3 regions of the Vibrio gangliei genome follow, and region 1 is predicted to be linked to each of the others. Evidence: riboswitches for the same ligand, from Rfam matches in the RefSeq annotation. Region 1 holds a riboswitch; each other region holds the start of a gene.
The links. Region 1 has a riboswitch for thiamine pyrophosphate ahead of thiC (phosphomethylpyrimidine synthase ThiC). Riboswitches for the same ligand answer to the same signal wherever they lie in the genome.

Region 1 (7,868 bases):
CGTGCGGTGATAAACCATCATTCTGAAAGCCGTAACACAAGGTGATAACGCTATTATCACTGACAGTATTTTCATCAGTTGGATGCGTATTTAGCGGCTGGAAATAAGGAATAACACGTAGTGTTTTATCGGCAAAATAAACCGTGCTAGTAAGTAAGTTGTCCGAACCAACAGACTCAAAACTGATCGAAGGAGACGGAAACCCGACGTCATTAGCCGCAGTAAGACAACATTGCATCAAGGTTGATAACTGCATGTTTGCAGAGGAAGATAATTCAACGCTATTCATTGGTTTCAACCTCTTGCTTTGAAGGCTTAGCCTCGACAGCAGGATGATAAAGTTCTGAACCAGAGGCCAAAAACTCAGCCGACTTCTGCTTCATCCCCTCTAATGGATCATCAAGCATTTTAATTTCAATCGCCTGATCGGCGGCAACCTGCTCGGTATCTTTGGCATATTCACGCACTTCTTGAGAGATTTTCATGGAGCAAAACTTAGGGCCGCACATCGAACAAAAATGTGCGACCTTACCCGATTCTTGCGGCAAAGTTTCATCATGAAATGCCAGCGCCGTTTCTGGATCGAGGGAAAGATTGAATTGATCATGCCAACGAAATTCAAAACGAGCTTTAGACAAAGCATTATCACGGATTTGTGCTCCTGGGTGCCCTTTGGCTAAATCCCCCGCATGTGCAGCTAGCTTATAAGTGATAAGGCCGGTTTTGACATCTTCTTTATTCGGCAAACCAAGGTGCTCTTTGGGCGTGACATAACATAGCATTGCACAGCCAAACCAACCAATCATAGCGGCACCAATCCCTGAAGTTATGTGATCGTAGCCAGGGGCAATATCTGTTGTTAAAGGACCTAAGGTATAAAAAGGTGCTTCGTGACAGTGCTTTAATTGCTCATCCATATTCTCTTTGATCATATGCATTGGCACATGACCAGGGCCTTCAATCATGACTTGAACATCATATTCCCAAGCGATTTTCGTCAACTCACCTAATGTACGTAATTCAGCAAACTGTGCTTCATCATTGGCATCAGCGATCGAACCAGGGCGTAAACCATCACCAAGTGATAACGCCACATCATATTGAGCACAAATCTCACAAATTTCACGAAAGTGAGTATATAAAAAGCTTTCTTGATGATGGGCTAAACACCACTTGGCAATGATCGAACCGCCACGAGAAACAATGCCTGTCACACGTTTCGCCGTCATTGGAACATAACGTAGTAATAAGCCTGCATGGATAGTGAAATAATCAACACCTTGCTCGGCTTGCTCAATTAAGGTGTCTCGCATCACTTCCCAGTTGAGGTTTTCAGCGACACCATTAACCTTTTCTAGCGCTTGATACATAGGAACCGTACCGATTGGTACTGGGCTATTGCGTAGAATCCACTCTCGGGTTTCATGAATATTACGACCAGTTGATAGATCCATCACCGTATCGCCGCCCCATCGAGTAGACCAAACCAGCTTTTCAACTTCTTCTTCAATCGACGATGACACAGAAGAATTACCAATATTGGCATTCACTTTAATCAAAAAGTTACGCCCAATAATCATAGGCTCAGACTCTGGGTGGTTAATATTGGATGGAATAATTGCCCGGCCTTCTGCTACTTCGCGACGAACAAATTCTGGGGTAATTTCTTTGGGTAAGTGTGCGCCAAAGCTTTGTCCTGGATGTTGCTGATTGAGCTGTTCATCTGCAAACTTTTGACGCCCCATATTTTCACGAATGGCGATAAATTCCATTTCAGGAGTAATGATGCCTTGGCGCGCATAATGAAGTTGGGTGACACATTTTCCTGCTTTAGCTTTACGAATTTTAGGTAAATTGCCATAACGCAATTCATCTAACGTCTCATCATCCAAACGCTGCTGCGTAAAACGAGAAGAAACTTGCTCCAGATATTCAGTATCTTCCCTTTCCTCAATCCAACTTTCTCTTAATTTTGGCAACCCTTCATACAGGTTTATTTCATAATTAGGATCGGTATACACACCAGAGGTATCGTAAACCTGAATGGGTTCATTAGGCTCAAAAACTGGATTATCTTTTGTCCCACCAATCAGACTATCTGCGAGGCTAATTTGACGCATAGGTACACGTAAGTCTGGGCGGCTGCCTTCAATATAGACTTTTTGTGAGTTGGGATAAGGTTGTACAGACAACGAATCAATAAAGTTTTTCGCTGCCATTCTGGCTTGTTTACGACTTGACGACATAGCATTTTCCTTTAACTGTATAAGTTAGACCCTTAACGGGAAATGCTTGACGGATTTGATGCACAAGAGAGTAACTGTAAGACACAGCTACATTTATAGAGGGGGTAATTGTAGTAAAGATTACTCTTCTCTCGTTCCCTACGCAGGTATTAGCCTGTTCAGGTTCAACGGATCCCGCAACGCGGTCTCAGCCTTATGGCACTCCGACAAGTTTATCGAGTATATAAAGTGAACATATTATCATCAAGTTTAATCATCAAAATTTGTGATAATAAATACAATGCTTTTATTTTTTCAATTTATTGATCAAAGAAGCGAACAAGCTCGAATGCGTCTCCCGCAATTGGCCAATTTTTCCATCGAACTTTGGCGCCTCTTTCAAATCAAATAATTTAGGCACCGCCACTCTTTGAGAAGAATAAATTCCGGTATGTCCGCTAAAGTAATAAGCGGTGTAGCAGACTACAGCAAAATACAAAATATATTCGGAACCAAATAACTCAACGCCCATAATGGTGCAAGCTAAAGGTGTGTTGGTGGCGGCGGCAAATACTGCAATAAAGCCTAAGGCAGCAAACAGCTCTGGAGGTGCACCTAACAACCAAGCTAATGTATTTCCTAACGTTGCACCAATAAAAAATAGTGGCGTGACTTCACCACCTTTAAAACCTACTGATAGTGTCAATGCGGTCAAAATCAGCTTGAGTAGCCAGCTATACCACTCAGCACCACCTTGATGAAAAGCAGAGAGAATGCTAACCCCTCCTTCTCGACTACTGTAGACGCCAAGACCGGTATAATCGTAGTTACCAATCAATTTAGTCATGATGATTACTAAGACACCACCGACAAAAACAATCAAATATGGATTTTTGAGCGTTAATTTAAAGAAGTCTTTTAAAGAATGGGTTAATTCACCAAACAAATAACCAGCCAAACCAAAGCCAACACCAGCGACTAAGATTTTAAGCAGCAAGTATGGATCAACTTTTACAACATGATCGAGCAATTGATAGGTTTCCAGAAAATCTATTCGGTAATGCGTATGATGCGCCCCTAAAGCCGTACAGACAACATCTGCAATAATTGCAGCAAATAAGGCTGGAACAATAGCATCATACTTCAAACGTCCAATAGCGAGCACTTCTAGAGCGAAAATTGCTCCTGTTAACGGCGTACCGAAAATTGCACCAAAGCCAGCGGCAATGCCTGATATCAGCAGTAAGCGTTTATCTGACTCTGATAACTTAAACAATTTAGCGAAATAATTCGAAGCTGCGCCACCAATTTGGACCGCCGTTCCTTCTCGACCAGCAGATCCTCCAAACAAATGTGTCATAACGGTAGTAATTAAAACTAATGGTCCCATTCGAGTAGGAATACCGGCACCTGGCTGATGTATTTCATCCATGATTAAGTTATTACCATCATCCGAATTTTTGCCCAATTCTTTGTATAAATAGAGAATAACCAGACCGGCAAAAGGTAATAAATATAATAGCCAGGTGTTAGCTTCACGAGTAGTCGTCGCTTCAGCAAGCAACCACAAGAAGAAAGCATTTAAAGCGCCAATAGCGGCAGAAACCGGCAAGAGAATAAGAATCCAACGTAATATTTGGAGGAATAGCTTAGGATTAGCCTTTAATGGATGAGACATGTATCTTCCTAATATAAATAAGATTTAAGCAAAGGATAGATACATTGAGAGTATTTGAAAACCTGCAGATAGATCTATCCCATCTAGCAGGAGTCATTATCTCAAAAATTTGAGCGGTTAACGGTGGAACCCCATCACCTATGATAAGCATCACGCGAAGATCATATAATTTGTTACTTAACTATGCAAGGTAATAGATATAGACGAAATTGACTTCAATCAAGCAGAACTAAAATTCAGGCCCTCGTTATAAACACCAATTAATGATAATAGCTGCATGCGATAGAACTTTATTTACTACAAATACAAAAAAGCCTCGTCAGTGATGACGAGGCTTCGTAAAATAAGTGGCGGAGCGGACGGGACTCGAACCCGCGACCCCCGGCGTGACAGGCCGGTATTCTAACCAACTGAACTACCGCTCCGCAGCGTCTATTCAGTAATAGATATTCAAAGCCTGGCGATGTCCTACTCTCACATGGGGAAGCCCCACACTACCATCGGCGCTACTTCGTTTCACTTCTGAGTTCGGCATGGAATCAGGTGGGTCCAAAGCGCTATGGTCGCCAAGCAAATTCTTTTGTTAATCGCCGTTAGGCGCTTAACTTAATTCGGAAAGCTGTTTGCTATCTCTAGCTAAAGTCTCATCACTCATTCAAGTGCTTATCTGTATTCTTTTGAGTCCATCAAAACCCTTTAGGTGTTGTATGGTTAAGCCTCACGGGCAATTAGTATTGGTTAGCTCAACGCCTCGCAGCGCTTACACACCCAACCTATCAACGTCGTAGTCTCCGACAACCCTTTAGGACGCTTAAAGCGCCAGGGAAGACTCATCTCAGGGCTCGCTTCGTGCTTAGATGCTTTCAGCACTTATCGATTCCGAACTTAGCTACCGGGCAATGCCATTGGCATGACAACCCGAACACCAGAGGTTCGTCCACTCCGGTCCTCTCGTACTAGGAGCAGCCCCCTTCAATCTTCCAACGCCCACGGCAGATAGGGACCGAACTGTCTCACGACGTTCTAAACCCAGCTCGCGTACCACTTTAAATGGCGAACAGCCATACCCTTGGGACCGACTTCAGCCCCAGGATGTGATGAGCCGACATCGAGGTGCCAAACACCGCCGTCGATATGAACTCTTGGGCGGTATCAGCCTGTTATCCCCGGAGTACCTTTTATCCGTTGAGCGATGGCCCTTCCATTCAGAACCACCGGATCACTATGACCTGCTTTCGCACCTGCTCGAATTGTCATTCTCGCAGTCAAGCGGGCTTATGCCATTGCACTAACCACACGATGTCCAACCGTGTTTAGCCCACCTTCGTGCTCCTCCGTTACTCTTTGGGAGGAGACCGCCCCAGTCAAACTACCCACCAGGCACTGTCCTCACCCCGGATAACGGGGCTAAGTTAGAACATCAACACTACAAGGGTGGTATTTCAAGGACGACTCCACAACCACTGGCGTGATTGCTTCAAAGTCTCCCACCTATCCTACACATGTAGGGTCAATGTTCAGTGCCAAGCTGTAGTAAAGGTTCACGGGGTCTTTCCGTCTAGCCGCGGGTACACTGCATCTTCACAGCGATTTCAATTTCACTGAGTCTCGGGTGGAGACAGCGTGGCCATCATTACGCCATTCGTGCAGGTCGGAACTTACCCGACAAGGAATTTCGCTACCTTAGGACCGTTATAGTTACGGCCGCCGTTTACCGGGGCTTCGATCAAGAGCTTCTCCGAAGATAACCCCATCAATTAACCTTCCGGCACCGGGCAGGCGTCACACCGTATACGTCATCTTACGATTTTGCACAGTGCTGTGTTTTTAATAAACAGTTGCAGCCACCTGGTATCTGCGACTCCCGGCAGCTTAGAGAGCAAGTCTCATCACCGCTAGGAGCGTACCTTCTCCCGAAGTTACGGTACCATTTTGCCTAGTTCCTTCACCCGAGTTCTCTCAAGCGCCTTGGTATTCTCTACCCGACCACCTGTGTCGGTTTGGGGTACGATTCCTTACAAACTGAAGCTTAGAGGCTTTTCCTGGAAGCATGGCATCAATGACTTCACGCCCTTGGGCGCTCGACGTCGTGTCTCGGCCTTAAGATTTCCCGGATTTACCTAAGAAATCAGCCTACGCACTTGAACCTGGACAACCATCGCCAGGCCCACCTAGCCTTCTCCGTCCCCCCATCGCATTTGTAAGAAGTACGGGAATATTAACCCGTTTCCCATCGACTACGCCTTTCGGCCTCGCCTTAGGGGTCGACTTACCCTGCCCCGATTAACGTTGGACAGGAACCCTTGGTCTTCCGGCGAGGGAGTTTTTCACTCCCTTTATCGTTACTCATGTCAGCATTCGCACTTCTGATACCTCCAGCAAACTTCTCAGTTCACCTTCAACGGCTTACAGAACGCTCCCCTACCCAGCATACTAAAGTATGCTGCCGCAGCTTCGGTGTATAGCTTAGCCCCGTTACATCTTCCGCGCAGGCCGACTCGACCAGTGAGCTATTACGCTTTCTTTAAATGATGGCTGCTTCTAAGCCAACATCCTGGCTGTCTGAGCCTTCCCACATCGTTTCCCACTTAGCTATACTTTGGGACCTTAGCTGGCGGTCTGGGTTGTTTCCCTCTCCACGACGGACGTTAGCACCCGCCGTGTGTCTCCCGGATAGTACTTACTGGTATTCGGAGTTTGCAAAGGGTTGGTAAGTCGGGATGACCCCCTAGCCTTAACAGTGCTCTACCCCCAGTAGTATTCGTCCGAGGCGCTACCTAAATAGCTTTCGGGGAGAACCAGCTATCTCCAGGTTTGATTGGCCTTTCACCCCTAGCCACAAGTCATCCGCTAATTTTTCAACATTAGTCGGTTCGGTCCTCCAGTTGATGTTACTCAACCTTCAACCTGCCCATGGCTAGATCACCTGGTTTCGGGTCTATACCTAGCAACTCGACGCCCAGTTAAGACTCGGTTTCCCTACGGCTCCCCTATACGGTTAACCTTGCTACTAAATATAAGTCGCTGACCCATTATACAAAAGGTACGCAGTCACACCACGAAGGTGCTCCTACTGCTTGTACGTACACGGTTTCAGGTTCTATTTCACTCCCCTCACAGGGGTTCTTTTCGCCTTTCCCTCACGGTACTGGTTCACTATCGGTCAGTCAGGAGTATTTAGCCTTGGAGGATGGTCCCCCCATGTTCAGACAGGATATCACGTGTCCCGCCTTACTCGATTTCACTTAGTATACGTTGTCGGTTACGGGGCTATCACCCTGTATCGCGGCACTTTCCAGAGCCTTCACCTGACGCATATAAAGCTTAAGGGCTAATCCAATTTCGCTCGCCGCTACTTTCGGAATCTCGGTTGATTTCTCTTCCTTCGGGTACTTAGATGTTTCAGTTCCCCGAGTTCGCCTCTTAACACTATGTATTCATGTTAAGATACATGCTTATGCATGTGGGTTTCCCCATTCGGAAATCGTAGACTCAAGTGGCTGTTACTGCCTAATCTACGCTTATCGCAAGTTACTACGTCCTTCATCGCCTCTGACTGCCTAGGCATCCACCGTGTACGCTTATTCACTTAACCATACAACCCAAAAGGGTCTTTATGTATGTTCAACTAAATAAGGTTTTAGTTTTTGATGATTAAGAGGGTTAATCTTAGTCATCGTTGCCGGACTCAATAGAACAAACAATGAATTGTTTGTTTGAATACAAGACACTTGAATGTGTGTTGTGTGTTTATCTTAAAGATAAACATTGAGAACTTTTATTTGATAAAACATAAAATGTTTTATCAGTCAGCTTTCCAAATTGTTAAAGAGCAAAGAGTTTGTTATTACAAACCACTTTTTAAAGACTTTCATCGTCACTAAACCCCATCCAACAATAAAGATTGGATGCGATGCATCGTAAAAGTATTTAAAGAGTGGTGGGCGATACCGGGCTCGAACCAG
Region 2 (7,868 bases), on a different replicon from region 1:
ATCTTTTTAAAGGAAATTGGCGTTGAAGTTGATCGCGTACAGCTGAATGTCCGCGAAGGGGATAATTTGACGCCTGAGTATCAAGAAAAAAGCGTGAATGGCAAAGTGCCAATGCTTGAGTTGGATGACGGAACCACCATCAGTGAAACGATCGCGATTTGTCGATTCTTTGCTGAGCATTCAGGTAAAACTGAGCTATTTGGTGAAACACCCGTAGAGAAAGGCAAGGTGGAAATGTGGCAACGCATTGTTGAATTTGATGGCTTGTATGCTGGTTTTCAGGCTTTTCGTAACTTATCTGGTGTGTACAGTGACCGAGAGCGTTGTGTACCTGCCTGGGGTGAAGAATCTAAACTTCGAGTGCAAGAATTTCTACCAAAACTCGATAAGCAATTGAGCCGCAATGATTTTGTAGTAGGGGATAAGCTAAGTGTTGCAGATATCACGGCATTCTTATTTGTAGGATTCGTGTGTGAAAGAGCGCTAGAGATTGATGTGCTAGAAACTTACCCGCACATTCAAGCTTGGTACCAAAAATTGGCTGATCGTCCTGCGTTTCAGTAATAGTTAACGTCAGTTAAGGTTACGTAGAATAAGAAACAACGAAGCCAAGTGGAATGACACTTGGCTTCATTTATTCAGTTTGTATTAAGTATTCAGGTTGTATCAAGCTTAAACGGCTATTGTTCTGCGATTTTTTCATGCTTTGCATGTTTACGCTTATGCTGAGGTTTTTCTGCTGATGGTGCATTAGCTCGCCAATCTTTCAGCGCTTGTTGCATCTGTTCCTCGTTTTTCAATACCTTACCGAGTGCATCGTCAGGCTTTTTAGGTAACGTCAATCCGCATGATATTAACGTCGCCGTGAGTTGTTCAACGCCTAAATGAGGCACATATTGCAGATCTTCTTTCTTTTCAAAACGTACGTAACCATTAGATAAGTTGATAGCCTGCGGCACAAATACCACATGATAACCGTCTTCCGGCACAGGGTAGAACTCACCATCTGGCCCTAAAAACATTTCTCCGTTTTGATTTGGGATCATCCAAGTAGGACCAAGATCGAAGACGATTTCTTTTGAATTAGGCCCCGACCAAGAACGAGCAAAAGCGGGCTTCTTGAACGGAGATTCTTCAGAGGTCAATGCTTCCATTATTTGTTTGGTGGAACTATGAATGATGCCAAAGCCTGGAATTCGGTTGATGGTTTTATCTGAAAGCCAAGTGTAGAAACGCTGTTGTAGTTTACCGTCAAAAATGAGTCCGACAATAAACATCAAAAGTAGGGCCATGATAAGGCCAAATCCCCAAATCCCGCTCAGTGTTTTATGTAACTCTTCCGGTAAGAAGTAGCCGGCGCTTTTATCCATAAATGACACAACCGCGTTTACCACCCAACCGGCAAACACCAAGGGAATGATAAATAACATGCCGATTTTAATTTTACGGATCAGAAACTTTTTCATATGAGTCGTTATCCTTGCCAAGATTAAACGATGAGTTTTGAACTATTGTAACGTTATTGATAATTCACCTTAACTATTTCTTGAACCTTTATGTAACCTCTGCGTTAATAGTTTTAATTGATTGAAAGTAGAGCACAAACTATGTCACACAGCTTTTTGATTGAACAATGGGATTTTTCGACGTTTCCAGCCAAACGTGTTGAGCCAAAAGAACCGTTGGGATTATTGCAAGAAAATCACTGGTATCACTGTCAGCGTGAGGCAAAAGAACTTCGCCATTGGCTGCTAGTTAACGACTTTGAAAGTGGTGTTGTGGACAGTTTATTGGCTGATGACACACGTCCTCGCTTTGAGTTATTTGATGATCAGTCTTTCTTGTTGATTATGCGAGGTGTGAACCTAAATGAAGGTGCAACACCGGATGATATGCTCAGTGTGCGTATTTTGTGGCATAAAGGCATTCTCATTTCTACTCGTAAAATTTCCTCCAAAGCCATTACTGACATCCGTCAAGCGCTGGACGAACAGCGTGGTCCTAAAACAACAGCACGTTTGTTGTTAGCGATTATTGATGGATTAAACCAAAATATTGCTCAATTTCTGGATGGGGTTGAAGAACAGCTGTTTGAGATTGAAGAAGGTAATGGCAGTAACCATGACTTGCATGTAATACATAAGCGACTGTTAAAACTGCGTCGTTTTATGAAACCGCAACGTTATGCACATGATGACTTCTTAGAAGTTCAACACCCAGAAATGGAGGAGGTTGAACTCAAAATGCGTAACTCGCTAGATACCGTGATACGAATTAACGAATCGATTGATTTTTACTTAGAACAAATACAATTAATCAAAGCAGATATCGAACAAGAACAAGCTGAAAAGATGAACCGTAACACTTATCTCTTTACGGTTATCGCCGCCATTTTCTTACCGGTGGGTTTCTTAACGGGTTTATTGGGTATCAACATTGGTGGTATGCCCGGTGTCGATAATCCAATGGCATTTTGGTTGTTTTGTGTAGGGCTTGGCGTTACTTTTGTATTTGAATTCATGCTGTTACGTTGGCTGAGGTTTTTCTGATTCCTATAGGATAATAAGTTACAGTGTAATGTTTTATCAGTTTTTTCGAAAAGGCTGACTCAACATCCGCCACAAGCTCTGTTCTTTCGGCTGACGAAAGAGCGAAATCCCAATCTGCAAATTTTGGTGACCCTCTTTGGGCTGTGCAACATAACTCCCAAAGAGTCGGTCCCAAACCGATAAGCAAAAGCCATAGTTGCTGTCGGTTTCCTCTCGATGAATGGAGTGATGAACTCGATGCATGTCGGGTGTAACAATCCACTTTCTTAGTTTCACATCAATGCTGTTAGAGATATTGACGTTACTGTGGTTAAACATGGCGCAGCCGTTAAGTAGTATTTCAAAAATGAAAACCGCCATAACAGGAATGCCTAACACGAAAATAATGGCTATTTTGAGCAGCATAGAAAGCCAAATTTCGATGAAATGGAAACGGAAACCTGTGGTCACATCGATGTCTTGATCTGCATGATGAACGCGATGTAAACGCCATAATACGGGCACTTTGTGAAAGATTCTGTGTTGCCAATAGATGCACATATCAAGAATGATCACGGATAAAATGAGGCTTGCGATGGGAGGCATATTCCATTGATTGAATAGCCCTAATTGCTGAGATTCTACGACTTGAGCTGCGCCAATCGCGAGAATAGGTAGCGTCCAAGGCAGCAAAAGACTATTTAGCACCACCAAACCTACATTGTTGAGCCATCGATACCATTTAGGCTGGCCAAGCACCTTCTTCAGGCTAAATGATTCCCACATCGCCATAAAAAGGAAGATCAGCAAAAATGCGCTCATTCTGATTATTGCTTGATTTTCCATGAATGCTCCAATGTAAAGTGTAGATACATATTCTAACCCGTAATTCCGGCTATGACTTTAGGATGAATAGAATTATCTGAATACAACGTCAAAAGTTCATTCACTAATGCTTTACATTCCTATTGTTGACGATTAGATTAACCACCATTAGTCGGGGGGCCAGTAGGCTGAGATCACTAAGTGAGACCCGTTGAACCTGATCCAATTAACATTGGCGTAGGGAACTAATGAACGTGTCTTCTAAGATCGCTCGATCGCCACACGTCTATTACTTCCACGCGCTTTGAGGAAGTAATATGAATCAAAATTCAACAACTACCGATTCTTCCGTTACTGCAAGCAAATCAAGCCATCATTCATTGACGCCTAATATATTGACAATTGCAGGTTCAGATTCTGGTGGTGGTGCAGGCATTCAAGCCGATATTAAAGCGATTTCTGCCACGGGTGGCTTTGCTTGTTCGGCTATTACCGCTTTAACGGCGCAAAATACACAAGGTGTGCATTCCATTTATTCGGTTTCAGCATCGTTCATTGCCGATCAACTCGATACGGTATTGTCCGATATTGATATTGCGGCAGTTAAGATTGGAATGCTTAATGATAGCCAAGTCATAGAAGTCATTGCACAGAAGCTAAAGCACTATAACTTAATGAATGTAGTGTTGGATCCAGTTATGGTAGCCACTAGCGGTGATCCATTAATACAACCCCAAGCAATTGAAACGCTGAAAGAATGTTTAATTCCAATAGTTGATGTCATTACTCCAAACTTGCCAGAAGCCGCTTTATTACTTGGACAAAGTAATATTCAAAATGAGTCGCAAGTCGGTGAGCTAATTGAACGTATTCAACATGACTCATTGCTTTCTTCGTGTGACGTTTTACTAAAAGGCGGTCATTTACAGGGAGAGTACAGCACTGATTGGTTGATCAACAAAAATAACGTTTCTAGTTATAGGCACCCTAGAGTGAATACAAAAAACACTCATGGAACAGGATGCACATTATCTTCTGCTATTGCTTCTTATCTCGGACAAGGCTTCGCATTATCTGAAGCGGTCGATAAAGCCAAAGTTTATCTTTCAGAAGCCTTGCTTCATGCCGATAGATTGAATGTTGGCGAAGGTGCTGGTCCTGTTCATCATTTTTATGCTTTGAACAGGCATTCATACTCAGACAAGTCGGATGATTGATATGCCTGTCGATATTGACATCAATGATCTGACCTTCCGCTTTTCTGATAGCGATGATTGCTTATTTAAGGGTTTAAGCCATTGCTTTAAGGCGGGAACTTGGACAAGCATTCTCGGTGCGAGTGGTTGTGGCAAAACAACATTACTAAAGCTCATCGCAGGTTTAGTTACGCAATCAACAATGCAAGGCAATATTCAATTTCGTTCTTCAAATGAATCTAAAGTTACTTTATCGCAGCCTAATTCCTATAAACCTATCGCACATAAGCCTATTACTCATAAACCTATTACCTACAAGCCCATAGCTTATATGGGACAAAAAGATTTCTTGTTTCCTTGGCTCGATGTACTGCACAACACATGTTTAGAGCGATATTTGCAAACGGGTAGGTTAACGCTTGATGAAATCAAACAAGCGGAAGCTTTACTTGCTCAGGTTGGGCTAGGTGATGTTATTCGCTACAAACCCAAGCAATTATCTGGGGGAATGAGACAACGTGTCGCGCTTGCTAGAACGTTAATTCAAAACAAACCTGTGGTTTTAATGGATGAACCATTCTCAGCACTGGATTCATTAACTCGCTATGAACTACAAGATCTTGCATGCCAACTGCTTGATGATAAAACGGTTATTTTCATTACTCACGATATTCAAGAAGCCTTGAGAGTCAGTGACCATGTCTTAGTGATGAAAGGAAAACCAGCTTCATTGAATGATGTTCATCTCCCATATTGTGAACAAAAGCCACGAGTCATGAATGCTGAATTTGCTCATTTTCAGCAGAGATTGATGTCTCAGCTGCAATCTCAATCGATTATAAAAGCGGTGAATCGATGAAAAAGCAGCCTTCAATGAATACCCGTCTAGGTAAGTCGTCTTCGTTCGCTTTCTCAAAAAGTTTTCAACCAGTGACGACGTGTTTACTGATCATATTGCTCTGGCAGTTAGTTGTGTGGGGTTTTGCTTTACCAAAATATATTGTTCCTACGCCTGTTGATGTTTGGGAAGCATTCATTCATCAGCCTAGCGTCATATTGAGGCACACCTGGGTAACGCTACAAGAGATTGTAGCCGGTTTAGTGCTTGGGAGCGTATTTGGTGTGGTGAGCGCTTTACTCATGTTACTGAGTCACCGTTTAAATCGTTGGATGATGCCAATTTTAATAGTCAGTCAGGCCATTCCTGTTTTTGCATTAGCTCCAGTTTTAATGCTGTGGTTTGGTTATGGTATGGCCTCAAAAGTAGTGATGTCTGCAATTATCATTTTCTTTCCTATCACGGTTTGTTGCTATGACGGACTAAATAACACACCTAATGGCTTTATTGAATTAGGCAAGACATTTCATTTATCGAGATGGCAGATGTTATGGCGAGTACGATTTCCAGCGGCGATGCCGGCCTTAGCATCTGGATTCAGAGTGTCGGTTGTGATCGCTCCGATAGGCGCAGTGATTGGTGAATGGGTCGGTGCCAGTGAAGGGATTGGTTATTTTATGTTGCAAAGCAATGCTCGGATGCAAACTGCCGATATGTTCTCCGGTTTAGTGGTGCTGTCGATGCTCTCTATTTGTTTATATTTTTCAGTAAATTATTGTTTAACTCGCTGGATCGATTGGGATCTGAGTGACTAAAAGGGATGTATGATGAAAGTGTTTTTAAAGCGTAATAATCTTTTTATAAATCGCAGAAATAGACGTGCTAATGGTTTGATTAACAAAATGTTTATTCTAGCTGCGCTGATATGTACGCTACCCGTAGAAGCGAATGATAAGCTCAGTTTGATGCTTGATTGGTTTGTTAATCCAAATCATGGTCCGATTATTGTGGCTCAGCAGCAAGGTTATTTCAAAGATGCAGGCTTAGAGGTAGAGATTCAAGAGCCGGCAGATCCAACCATGCCACCTAAGTTAGTTGCTGCAGGTAAAGTTGACATGGCCGTCTCTTATGAGCCTAACTTTGTGATGGATTTAGAAGCGGGCTTACCGTTAAAGCGCTCAGCCACGTTGATTGCAACACCATTGAATACCATTTTAGTACTGGATGGCAGTGATATTAAAAAGGTGTCCGATCTGAAAGGAAAAACGGTCGGTATTGCTGTTGCAGGGACAGAAGATGCAATGGTTGGAACCATGCTGCGTGATTCAGGATTAAACCTTTCTGATATCAAAATGGTTAATGTAGGTTGGAATTTATCTTCATCACTGGCATCCAAAAAAGTTGATGCAGTATGGGGTGGATTACGCAATTTTGAACCCAACCAAATGGCATTAGAAGGAATTAAAGTTAGAGCGTTTTATCCTGAAGAACATGGCGTGCCAAGTTATGAAGAACTTGTGTTTGTGGTTAATCAAAATACTAAGAAAAATGTGGCAATTGATAAGTTTAATCAGGCGCTCACCAAAGCCACACAGTATATTGTTAACCACCCAGAGAATGCTTGGCAAAGTTTCATTAGTTATAACCCAAAAACACTCGATACCGAACTAAACCAACGTGCATGGCAAGACACTTTGACTCGTTTTTCTTTACGTCCTACAGCCACCGACAAGCAAGGATACAAAGCCTTTGCAGACTTTATGTACAAAAATAACGTAATTAAAACGCCGGTTGATCCAACCCCTTATCTTTAATTACTAGGTCCTGTTGATCTTTCGTGATGATTTTTGCAGCGAATTGTTGGACATTTGAACAAGGCAGAGGCTCCGTGGTGTAGCTAGCCTACACGAGGAGCCGATAACGCAGTGCAAATGACCAACAAACGCTGCCCTAAGGGTTCGGCTAAAAGCATTTTATGCCGTACTTTGTAATAAGATAGGTTAAGTCTCATTTACTTAGAATAACTAGGCTACAATCGACTTGCCTTGCCTAAAATGCTTTTATCTCGAACAAAATTTAACCACGAAAGATCAACAGGCCCTAGGCTTCGTTTTTAGTGCGTTGCTTTTGATGATAGAAATTGAAATACAAAATGGAGTGCGTCATGCATCAGTTGATCTCTGAAAAGTTACAACAACTAAGAGAGAGAAGTCCGCTTGTTTTAAATATCACAAATTATGTTGTTATGAACAATACCGCGAATGCGCTTTTAGCAGTGGGTGCTTCACCAATCATGGCCCATAGCCGCGAAGAAATGGAAGACATGGTGAAGATTGCCCATTGCCTTGTCATCAATATTGGGACGCTCGATCGTATCTGGGTAGAACGTATGCGTTTTGCGATTAAACAAGCGAATATCTTTGGTAAACCCGTCATCCTTGATCCTGTTGGCTGTGGTGCAAGTAAGATGCGTACCGCTGT
Region 3 (7,868 bases), 470 kb from region 1:
AGAGATCGAGTTTTTGTTGTTCCTCACCTTGCACATTTTCAGCCCCAACGGAGCCAGTGATATCCACTAAACCAGCTTTATTAATCTCACGGTTAACAATTTTGGCGGCTAATTTGATGGAACCCAGTAATGAAGACAAATCACCACTGGCGTGCGGGAAATGGTGCTGATTTTCAACAATAAACTCACCAAGAGTGCGCATGTTCGACATGATTATTCCTTTTAAAAGTGTCGTTAGGCAGAGCAAAGCTAAATAGTGCCTTTTCAATCAAGGCGTAGGTGATTGTAAAGTGACAAACTTTTTAATGGTAATGAAGTAACTTGTGAAATTTCACAAATGTGACTTTCATTTATTTGAAGTTTTATTGATTCGAAGCGAGTAGGCAGGGGGCATTACATTGTTGTGATGAGGTAAAACTTATTCATTTCCCCTTAAAATTACCGATTTTATCCATACTTTTCCCTGAGTTTACGGTACTATCTGCCATAATTTTTTCCAATTCAAACGCCTCAAACTTAATGGGGCAGGAACCTCAGTTATGCATATTCATATTCTTGGTATTTGTGGCACATTCATGGGAGGCGCTGCCGTATTAGCGCGTCAATTAGGACATAAAGTCACCGGTTGTGACGCCAATGTTTATCCACCAATGAGTACATTGCTCGAATCTCAAGGTATTGAAATTATTGAAGGCTTTGATCCTAGTCAGCTTGATCCTGCACCAGACTTAGTCGTGATTGGTAATGCTATGAGCCGCGGCAACCCATGCGTGGAATATGTATTAAATAACAATCTGAAATACACCTCCGGCCCGCAATGGTTGCAAGAATTCTTGTTGCATGATCGTTGGGTGCTTGCGGTTTCTGGTACTCACGGTAAAACCACCACTTCAAGTATGCTGTCTTGGATCTTAGAAGATTGTGGTTATGCGCCCGGTTTTCTGGTTGGCGGCGTATTAGGTAACTTCGGTGTGTCTGCTCGTTTAGGTGAAAGCATGTTTTTTGTGGTGGAAGCGGACGAATATGACAGTGCTTTTTTCGATAAGCGTTCTAAGTTTGTGCATTACCACCCACGCACGTTAGTCATGAACAATCTTGAATTTGACCATGCGGATATTTTTGACGATCTAGAAGCAATCAAACGCCAATTCCACCATTTAGTCCGTACGGTTCCTGGTAATGGGCGCATCTTAGTGCCAGCGAATGATGATGGTCTCACGGATGTGATCAAGCGTGGTTGTTGGAGTGAGCTTGAGCACATTGGTGATGATGGTCATTGGAAAGCAGAAAAGATTCAAAAAGATGGCAGTCACTTTACTGTGTTCTTAGATGGTCAGTTACAAGGCGAAGTTAAATGGGACTTGGTTGGCGAGCATAATGTGAATAATGCTTTGATGGCGATTGCCGCTGCGCGTCATGTTGGCGTAACTCCGGATTTGGCCTGTGAAGCCTTAGGTAAATTCATTAATACTAAACGCCGCCTAGAGCTAAAAGGCGAAGTAAATGGCGTGAAAGTGTATGACGATTTTGCTCATCACCCAACCGCGATTGATCTGACGTTAGAAGGCTTACGTAATAAAGTGGGCGACAGTAAAATTATTGCCGTGTTTGAACCTCGCTCTAGCACTATGAAAATGGGCGTACATAAACACACATTAGCCGCAGCCTTTAAACATGCCGATGAAGTGTGTCTGTATCAGCCAAATAACATTAAGTGGAACGTGCAAGATGTGGCGGATCAATGTGCTCAGCCAAGTTATGTTGATGACAATATTGATAACTTTGTGGCGCATATCGTGGCTCAAGCGCAAACGGGCGATCAAATCTTAGTGATGAGTAATGGTGGCTTTGAAGGCATACATGGCAAATTACTCACCGCGTTAGAAGCGAAGCAGTAATCACCATCATTCAGTAATCTTAGCTGCGGATAAGTAAAAAGATCATAGTAGGCAAAAAGATCATGATGATCTTTTTACTGTTAAAGGTATAGGAGCATGGTATGACTCAAGTTGCAGATAAACGAATTACCTTAGCGTTCACTGGCGCTTCAGGTGCACCTTATGGGTTACGCTTACTGGAATGTTTGCTTGCTGCCGACTATACCGTGTATCTGTTGATTTCCTCGGCGGCTAGAGTGGTGATGGCAACTGAGCATGATTTAAAGCTACCTAGCGGACCTGATGCCGCTCAAAAAGCGTTAGTTGAACACTTATATTGTGACAGCGATAAATTGGTCGTGTGTGGCAAAGAAGATTGGTTTTCACCAGTGGCTTCTGGCTCTGCGGCGCCGAAAAAAATGGTGGTATGCCCATGTTCGGCTGGCAGTGTCGCATCGATTGCCCACGGCATATCGGATAACTTAATTGAACGTGCTGCGGATGTGGTGATGAAAGAGCGTGGCCAGTTGCTGCTGGTGGTGCGTGAAACGCCATTCTCAACGCTGCACTTAGAAAACATGCATAAGTTGTCGCAAATGGGCGTCACTATTATGCCTGCCGCGCCGGGGTTTTATCATCAACCGAAAACCATCGACGATCTGGTTGATTTTATGGTGGCGCGTATTTTAGATCACCTTGGCATTGAGCAGGGGCTGGTGCCACGTTGGGGTTATGATCAGCGTAATGAATAAAACTCATCGCGTTGATTGATCATCTCTGACTATATTGTATACAATCTACACGACTCATCGGGGTGCGAGTTTATACGCAGTAATTTGTGTAAAAACTGGCTGAGATAACACCCGTGACCTGAACCAGATAATGCTGGCGTAGGAAATGAGTGAAGCTAGCCTTCCTTTTTCTTGTGCCGCTCACTAAAAAGGATGCTTATAGTGAACTTCACATCGAAATCTTTTACGCTACTGGCGTTGTCATGCGCTGCCGTGTTTACTTCTTCTGTCATGGCAGCAGAAAAGCCCACGCTCACCGTTTATACCTACGATTCTTTCACTTCTGATTGGGGCCCGGGCCCGAAAATCAAAACGGCATTTGAAGCTCAATGCGGCTGTAATCTGAATTTTGTTGCACTTGATGATGGCGGCTCGGTGTTGAGTCGAATTCGTATGGAAGGCTCGACCACCAAAGCGGATGTGGTTTTGGGTTTAAACAACAATATTATGGCGCAAGCACAAGCGACGGGTTTACTGGCAAAGCACGATGTTGATACCTCCAAAGTGACGATTCCTGGTGGTTGGAATAACGATTATTTTGTGCCATTTGATTATGGCTATTTCGCGTTTGTGTACGATAAAACCAAAATGAAGAACCCGCCGAAAAGCATGAAAGAGCTGGTGGAGCGTGATGATTTCAATATCATTTATCAAGATCCACGCACCTCAATCACAGGGCAAGGTTTATTGTTGTGGGTAAAAGATGTCTATGGCGATGACGCCGCTCAGGCTTGGAAACAAATCGCGAAGAAGACGGTCACGGTAAGCAAAGGTTGGTCGGACTCTTATCCTATGTTCTTAAAAGGCGAGAGTGATATGGTGCTCTCTTACAGTACCTCTCCGGCTTACCACATCATTGCTGAAAATGATCCCAACTACGCAGCGGCTGACTTTGCTGAAGGTCAATATGCACAAATTGAACTTGCCGCTAAGTTAAAAAGCTCAAAACACCAAAAACTTGCTGATGAGTTTATGCAGTTTATTTTGAGTGATGATTTCCAATCGGTGATGGCGACAGGCAACTGGATGTATCCGGTGACCGACATTGAATTGCCAAAAGGTTATGAGCAATTAACCGTACCGAGCAAAATGTTGTCGCTGGATCCTGAAGTGGTTGCCAAACAGTTGAAAAGCTGGACTCGCGAATGGCAAATGGCACTTTCGGAATAATGTCTAAGTTGATTGGTCATTAGAATGAGCGGTAATAAAGTGCGTGAGGTCGGGCGCTAACATGGTCAATATTCAGGTACCTAAATTAGGTATTGTCGTGGCATCGGCTATTGGCCTGTTCGTGGTATCGACCGTGGTGGCATTGATTCATCATGCCCCGACACTCAATATGGGTTGGATTTTATCTGATCCTTATTACCGCCACATTACCTTCTTTAGTTTTTACCAAGCGTCGTTATCGATGCTACTCAGTGTGGGGTTGGCCATTCCTGTCGCCCATGCGCTTTCGAGGCGAGAGTTTTTTGGTAAATCTATACTGCTGAAATTGTTTGCTTCCACTTTAGTACTACCAGTATTAGTCGGCGTATTTGGTATTGTAGCTATCTTGGGCAATAGTGGTTTAGTGGCACAACTGTTCCGATTCTTCGACAGTCAGCTCCCATTTTCTATCTATGGTTTAAGTGGCATCTTGGTCGCCCATGTCTTTTTTAATTTGCCTTACGCGAGTCGATTGTTATTGCATGCTTTGGAATCGATTCCTAATGAGCAGCATAAATTGTGTGCGCATTTAGGCATGACCGGTTGGCAAAAGTTTCGACAAGTCGAATGGCCGAGAATGAGGCAGCAACTTCCGCAAATTGCTGGCCTTGTGTTTATGTTGTGCTTCACCAGTTTCTCAACCGTAATGGCACTTGGCGGTGGCCCCAAATCCACCACTATTGAACTTGCGATTTATCAGGCGATTAAGTTTGATTTTGATTTACAGGCCGGTGCGATTTTGGCGCTGTGGCAAATGCTGCTGTGTGGTGGGTTAAGCCTGCTGTTATTAAAGCTGACTAAAACCTTACCAACTTCCGATGCGGCCAGTCATCAACGTTATGCTTTTTTTATTGATAGCTCAAAAGCGAAATGGTGGGATGCGTTTTGGATTGTTTCAGCGGCGATCTTGGTGTTGCCGCCGTTAATGATGGTGGTGGGACAAGGGTTAAATCCTCGCTCCTTTGCGGTATTGCAAGATGAGAAATTTTGGCATGCTTTGAGTGCATCGGTACAAATTGCCACGCTTGCCAGCTGTTTGGCGTTATTACTCGGCATGGCGATTTTATTGACCAGTCGAGCTTGGCACTTAAAAGGTCAATCGAGTCGCGCGGGTAAAGTAGAATTAATGGGCACTATTATTTTGGTCACGCCAGGTATTGTGCTCAGTACGGGGCTGTTTTTGCTGTTACGTGAGCGGGTTGATGTGTTCAGTTTGGCATTTTGGGTTGTGGTGGTGATCAATAGCTTAATGGGGTTGCCATACATCATTAAAACCTTGAGTCAGCCAATGTTGCAGACGGCGCAGCAATATCACTCTCTTTGTCAAAGTTTAGGCATGGCAGGCTGGAACCGTTTTCGTTTGGTGGAATGGCGAGCGTTAAATAAAACCATCGCACATGCGTTTTCGATTTGTTTCATGTTTTCTATGGGCGATCTGAGTGCGATCGCTTTATTTGGCAGCCAATCTTTAACGACGTTGCCTTTGTATTTATTCCAATTGTTAGGCAGCTATCAAATTCAGGCCGCGGCCATGGTCGCCCTTTGTTTATTACTGTTTAGCCTGTTGTGTTTTGTGCTTATCGAACGTGTCTTTAAACGTGGTAGTCAATAATGAAAAAAGGGTGTGAACAAAGCGCTATCGCTGTCTCTTTAGACCAAGTGCAGTATGAATATCAAAATGAATGTTTTGAATTTGAACTGCAACTTCCCGCAGGCGCTATCATGGCTTTGATGGGAGCGAGCGGCTCTGGAAAGTCGACATTACTGAGTTTGGTCGCCGGTTTCATTGAGCCAAGCCAGGGGCAGATTTTGGTCAATGGCGATAATGTTGTTGGGCGAGCGCCACATCAGCGTCCAGTCGCCATGCTATTTCAAGAGCATAATTTATTTACCCATTTAACCGTCAGGCAAAATATTGGCTTGGGTTTACATCCGGGGCTAAAACTTACGGCGGAGCAGCAGCAATTAGTGCAGCAAGCTGCGCAGCAAGTTGGAATCGAAGAATTACTCGAACGTTTGCCAGAGCAGTTATCGGGCGGGCAAAGACAGCGTGTCGCATTGGCACGTTGTTTTGTTCAGCCACATACCATTTGGTTATTGGATGAGCCATTTTCGGCGCTCGATCCTGTACTGCGCGAGGATATGTTGCGGTTGGTTGCTAAGCTCGCTGAGCAGCGAAAATTGACAGTGTTAATGGTGACCCACCATATTAGCGATGCCAAAATGATTGCCAGTCATTTTGCCTTTATGCAGCAAGGGCGAGTCAGTGAAGTCGGGGAAATGGAAACCTTGAATCCAGCGCATGAAAATGAAGCGCTGCAAGCTTTTTTGCAAGCGGGAGGCATCACCGGCTAGAATTTCAAGACCAACAGACCAACTCTATTTGTGTGAGAGTGATTCTGATTTAACACGCTTAAAGTCAACGTAGTAACAAAGTGCTGAGTAGAACATTAACGCATAGCCCAGCACTTCGGTCCCTTCTTCGGCAACGTTTTTCACTGCTCGCACGAACTCATCACCCAGTAATCCTTCCCAAAGGCTGCCCATACCAAATAAACGTGAAAATATCAGCAAGACCGCTAATCCCACCATCATGGAACTGTTGTTTTTATCTTGCGCGTGTTGGCTTAATCCTGCGACGGTTTTTTCTTTATCTGTGAGTGCAAAGCGAATCGCTGAAGCGGCGACGACCAAGGCTGGCACGACCCAGAATCCGTGATAAATCAGATCAAATAGGGCATCGAGTTCACGAATCAATAAACAAGCAAAAAAGCCTGCAATTAATACGTAAGCATGGCGAACATCTGGGTTATTTTTAGCAATAGAGGCGAATAAACAGGTGGCAATGAATAACATGCCTTCTTGTAAAAACTCAGTGAGCGAGATTTCGCCTAAATTGTTATTAAAATAAAAAATGTCGACGCGAATACAAATAACAGGCAAAGCAACAACTACGGCAAGAACTAGAAAGCGTAACACTGAGCGTTTAATGACAAGGACGTTTTGATGATTTTGCATTATGGAAACCCACTTGTGATGAGTGTATGTGGTTTATCTATAGTATGGTGACCTAGATCACATAACTCAAGTTTGAACAAGCCGGTGATACTAATGTCATCTTTAGATGAGAGCTAGTATCATTTTGAACTAAGCGTATTTCTTTTAATTCTAACCGTTTGATATTTTATCAATTTGTGATTATCTCTTTCTTGTTCGCTCATATTTAATCGCTAGTGTTTGTTAGTTCTTGTTTAATAGCCATAGCTTGTTTAATAGCTATTGATAGATAGCTTTGTTCAATAAAGACAAAACGGGCATCAAAGCCCGTTTTTAAGTGGTTGAAAGTTAATATTTTCGGCTACAAGTTTTCCTCTGCAAACTCGGCCAAGCGGCTGCGTACCACGCCGTTTAAGTGAATGTTGGCGCTACCTTCAAAGTTTTTAAAGCGCTCCACTATATAAGTTAACCCCGATGTAACCGGCGTTAAGTAGGTGGAGTCAATCTGCGCTAAGTTACCGGAGCAGACGATTTTGGTGCCTTCACCACAGCGGGTAATGATGGTTTTTATTTGTGAAGCGGTCAGGTTTTGACACTCATCGAGCAATACAAAGGCGTTTTGAATCGAACGTCCGCGCATAAAGTTGATCGACTTGAACTGAATATTGGCTTTATCGCAAATGTATTTGAGTGAGCCTTCCGTGCAATGATCGTTTTTATGCAGTGCTTCGAGTGTATCGGTAATCGCCGCCAGCCAAGGCATCATCTTTTCTTCTTCGGTGCCGGGTAAGAAACCAATGGCTTCCCCTATATCTGGCGTATTACGTGTGACGATGATCTTATCGAACATTTTCTTCTCTATCGTCATTTCCAGTGCCGCGGCCATGGCGAGCATGGTTTTACCACTACCGGCGGCACCAGTTAAAATTACTAAGTCGATGCTTGGGTCGAGCAGGGCATCCATCGCCATGCCTTGATAAATATTTTTTGGATA

Region 2: it holds a riboswitch for thiamine pyrophosphate, as region 1 does, so the genes downstream of both, thiD (bifunctional hydroxymethylpyrimidine kinase/phosphomethylpyrimidine kinase) here and thiC (phosphomethylpyrimidine synthase ThiC) in region 1, are expected to answer to the same signal.
Region 3: it holds a riboswitch for thiamine pyrophosphate, as region 1 does, so the genes downstream of both, thiB (thiamine ABC transporter substrate binding subunit) here and thiC (phosphomethylpyrimidine synthase ThiC) in region 1, are expected to answer to the same signal.

The regions. Positions count from the first base shown of each region.
Region 1 is NZ_AP021869.1:2,519,583-2,527,450, forward strand. It holds gene thiE (thiamine phosphate synthase) at 1-289, opposite strand, end outside; gene thiC (phosphomethylpyrimidine synthase ThiC) at 282-2,246, opposite strand; TPP riboswitch at 2,365-2,462, opposite strand; gene Vgang_RS11655 (voltage-gated chloride channel family protein) at 2,533-3,903, opposite strand; fluoride riboswitch at 3,984-4,051, opposite strand; tRNA gene Vgang_RS11660 (tRNA-Asp) at 4,252-4,328, opposite strand; rRNA gene rrf (5S ribosomal RNA) at 4,359-4,474, opposite strand; rRNA gene Vgang_RS11670 (23S ribosomal RNA) at 4,611-7,498, opposite strand; tRNA gene Vgang_RS11675 (tRNA-Val) at 7,842-7,868, opposite strand, start outside.
Region 2 is NZ_AP021870.1:472,240-480,107, forward strand. It holds gene Vgang_RS14150 (glutathione S-transferase family protein) at 1-564, shown strand, start outside; gene Vgang_RS14155 (DUF502 domain-containing protein) at 681-1,466, opposite strand; gene Vgang_RS14160 (zinc transporter ZntB) at 1,608-2,549, shown strand; gene Vgang_RS14165 (sterol desaturase family protein) at 2,586-3,374, opposite strand; TPP riboswitch at 3,517-3,614, shown strand; gene thiD (bifunctional hydroxymethylpyrimidine kinase/phosphomethylpyrimidine kinase) at 3,671-4,570, shown strand; gene Vgang_RS14175 (ABC transporter ATP-binding protein) at 4,572-5,408, shown strand; gene Vgang_RS14180 (ABC transporter permease) at 5,423-6,202, shown strand; gene Vgang_RS14185 (ABC transporter substrate-binding protein) at 6,290-7,201, shown strand; gene thiM (hydroxyethylthiazole kinase) at 7,552-7,868, shown strand, end outside.
Region 3 is NZ_AP021869.1:394,977-402,844, forward strand. It holds gene fbp (class 1 fructose-bisphosphatase) at 1-211, opposite strand, end outside; gene mpl (UDP-N-acetylmuramate:L-alanyl-gamma-D-glutamyl-meso-diaminopimelate ligase) at 540-1,898, shown strand; gene Vgang_RS01835 (flavin prenyltransferase UbiX) at 2,000-2,629, shown strand; TPP riboswitch at 2,678-2,791, shown strand; gene thiB (thiamine ABC transporter substrate binding subunit) at 2,822-3,838, shown strand; gene thiP (thiamine/thiamine pyrophosphate ABC transporter permease ThiP) at 3,900-5,489, shown strand; gene thiQ (thiamine ABC transporter ATP-binding protein) at 5,489-6,232, shown strand; gene Vgang_RS01855 (hypothetical protein) at 6,257-6,895, opposite strand; gene Vgang_RS01860 (PhoH family protein) at 7,236-7,868, opposite strand, start outside.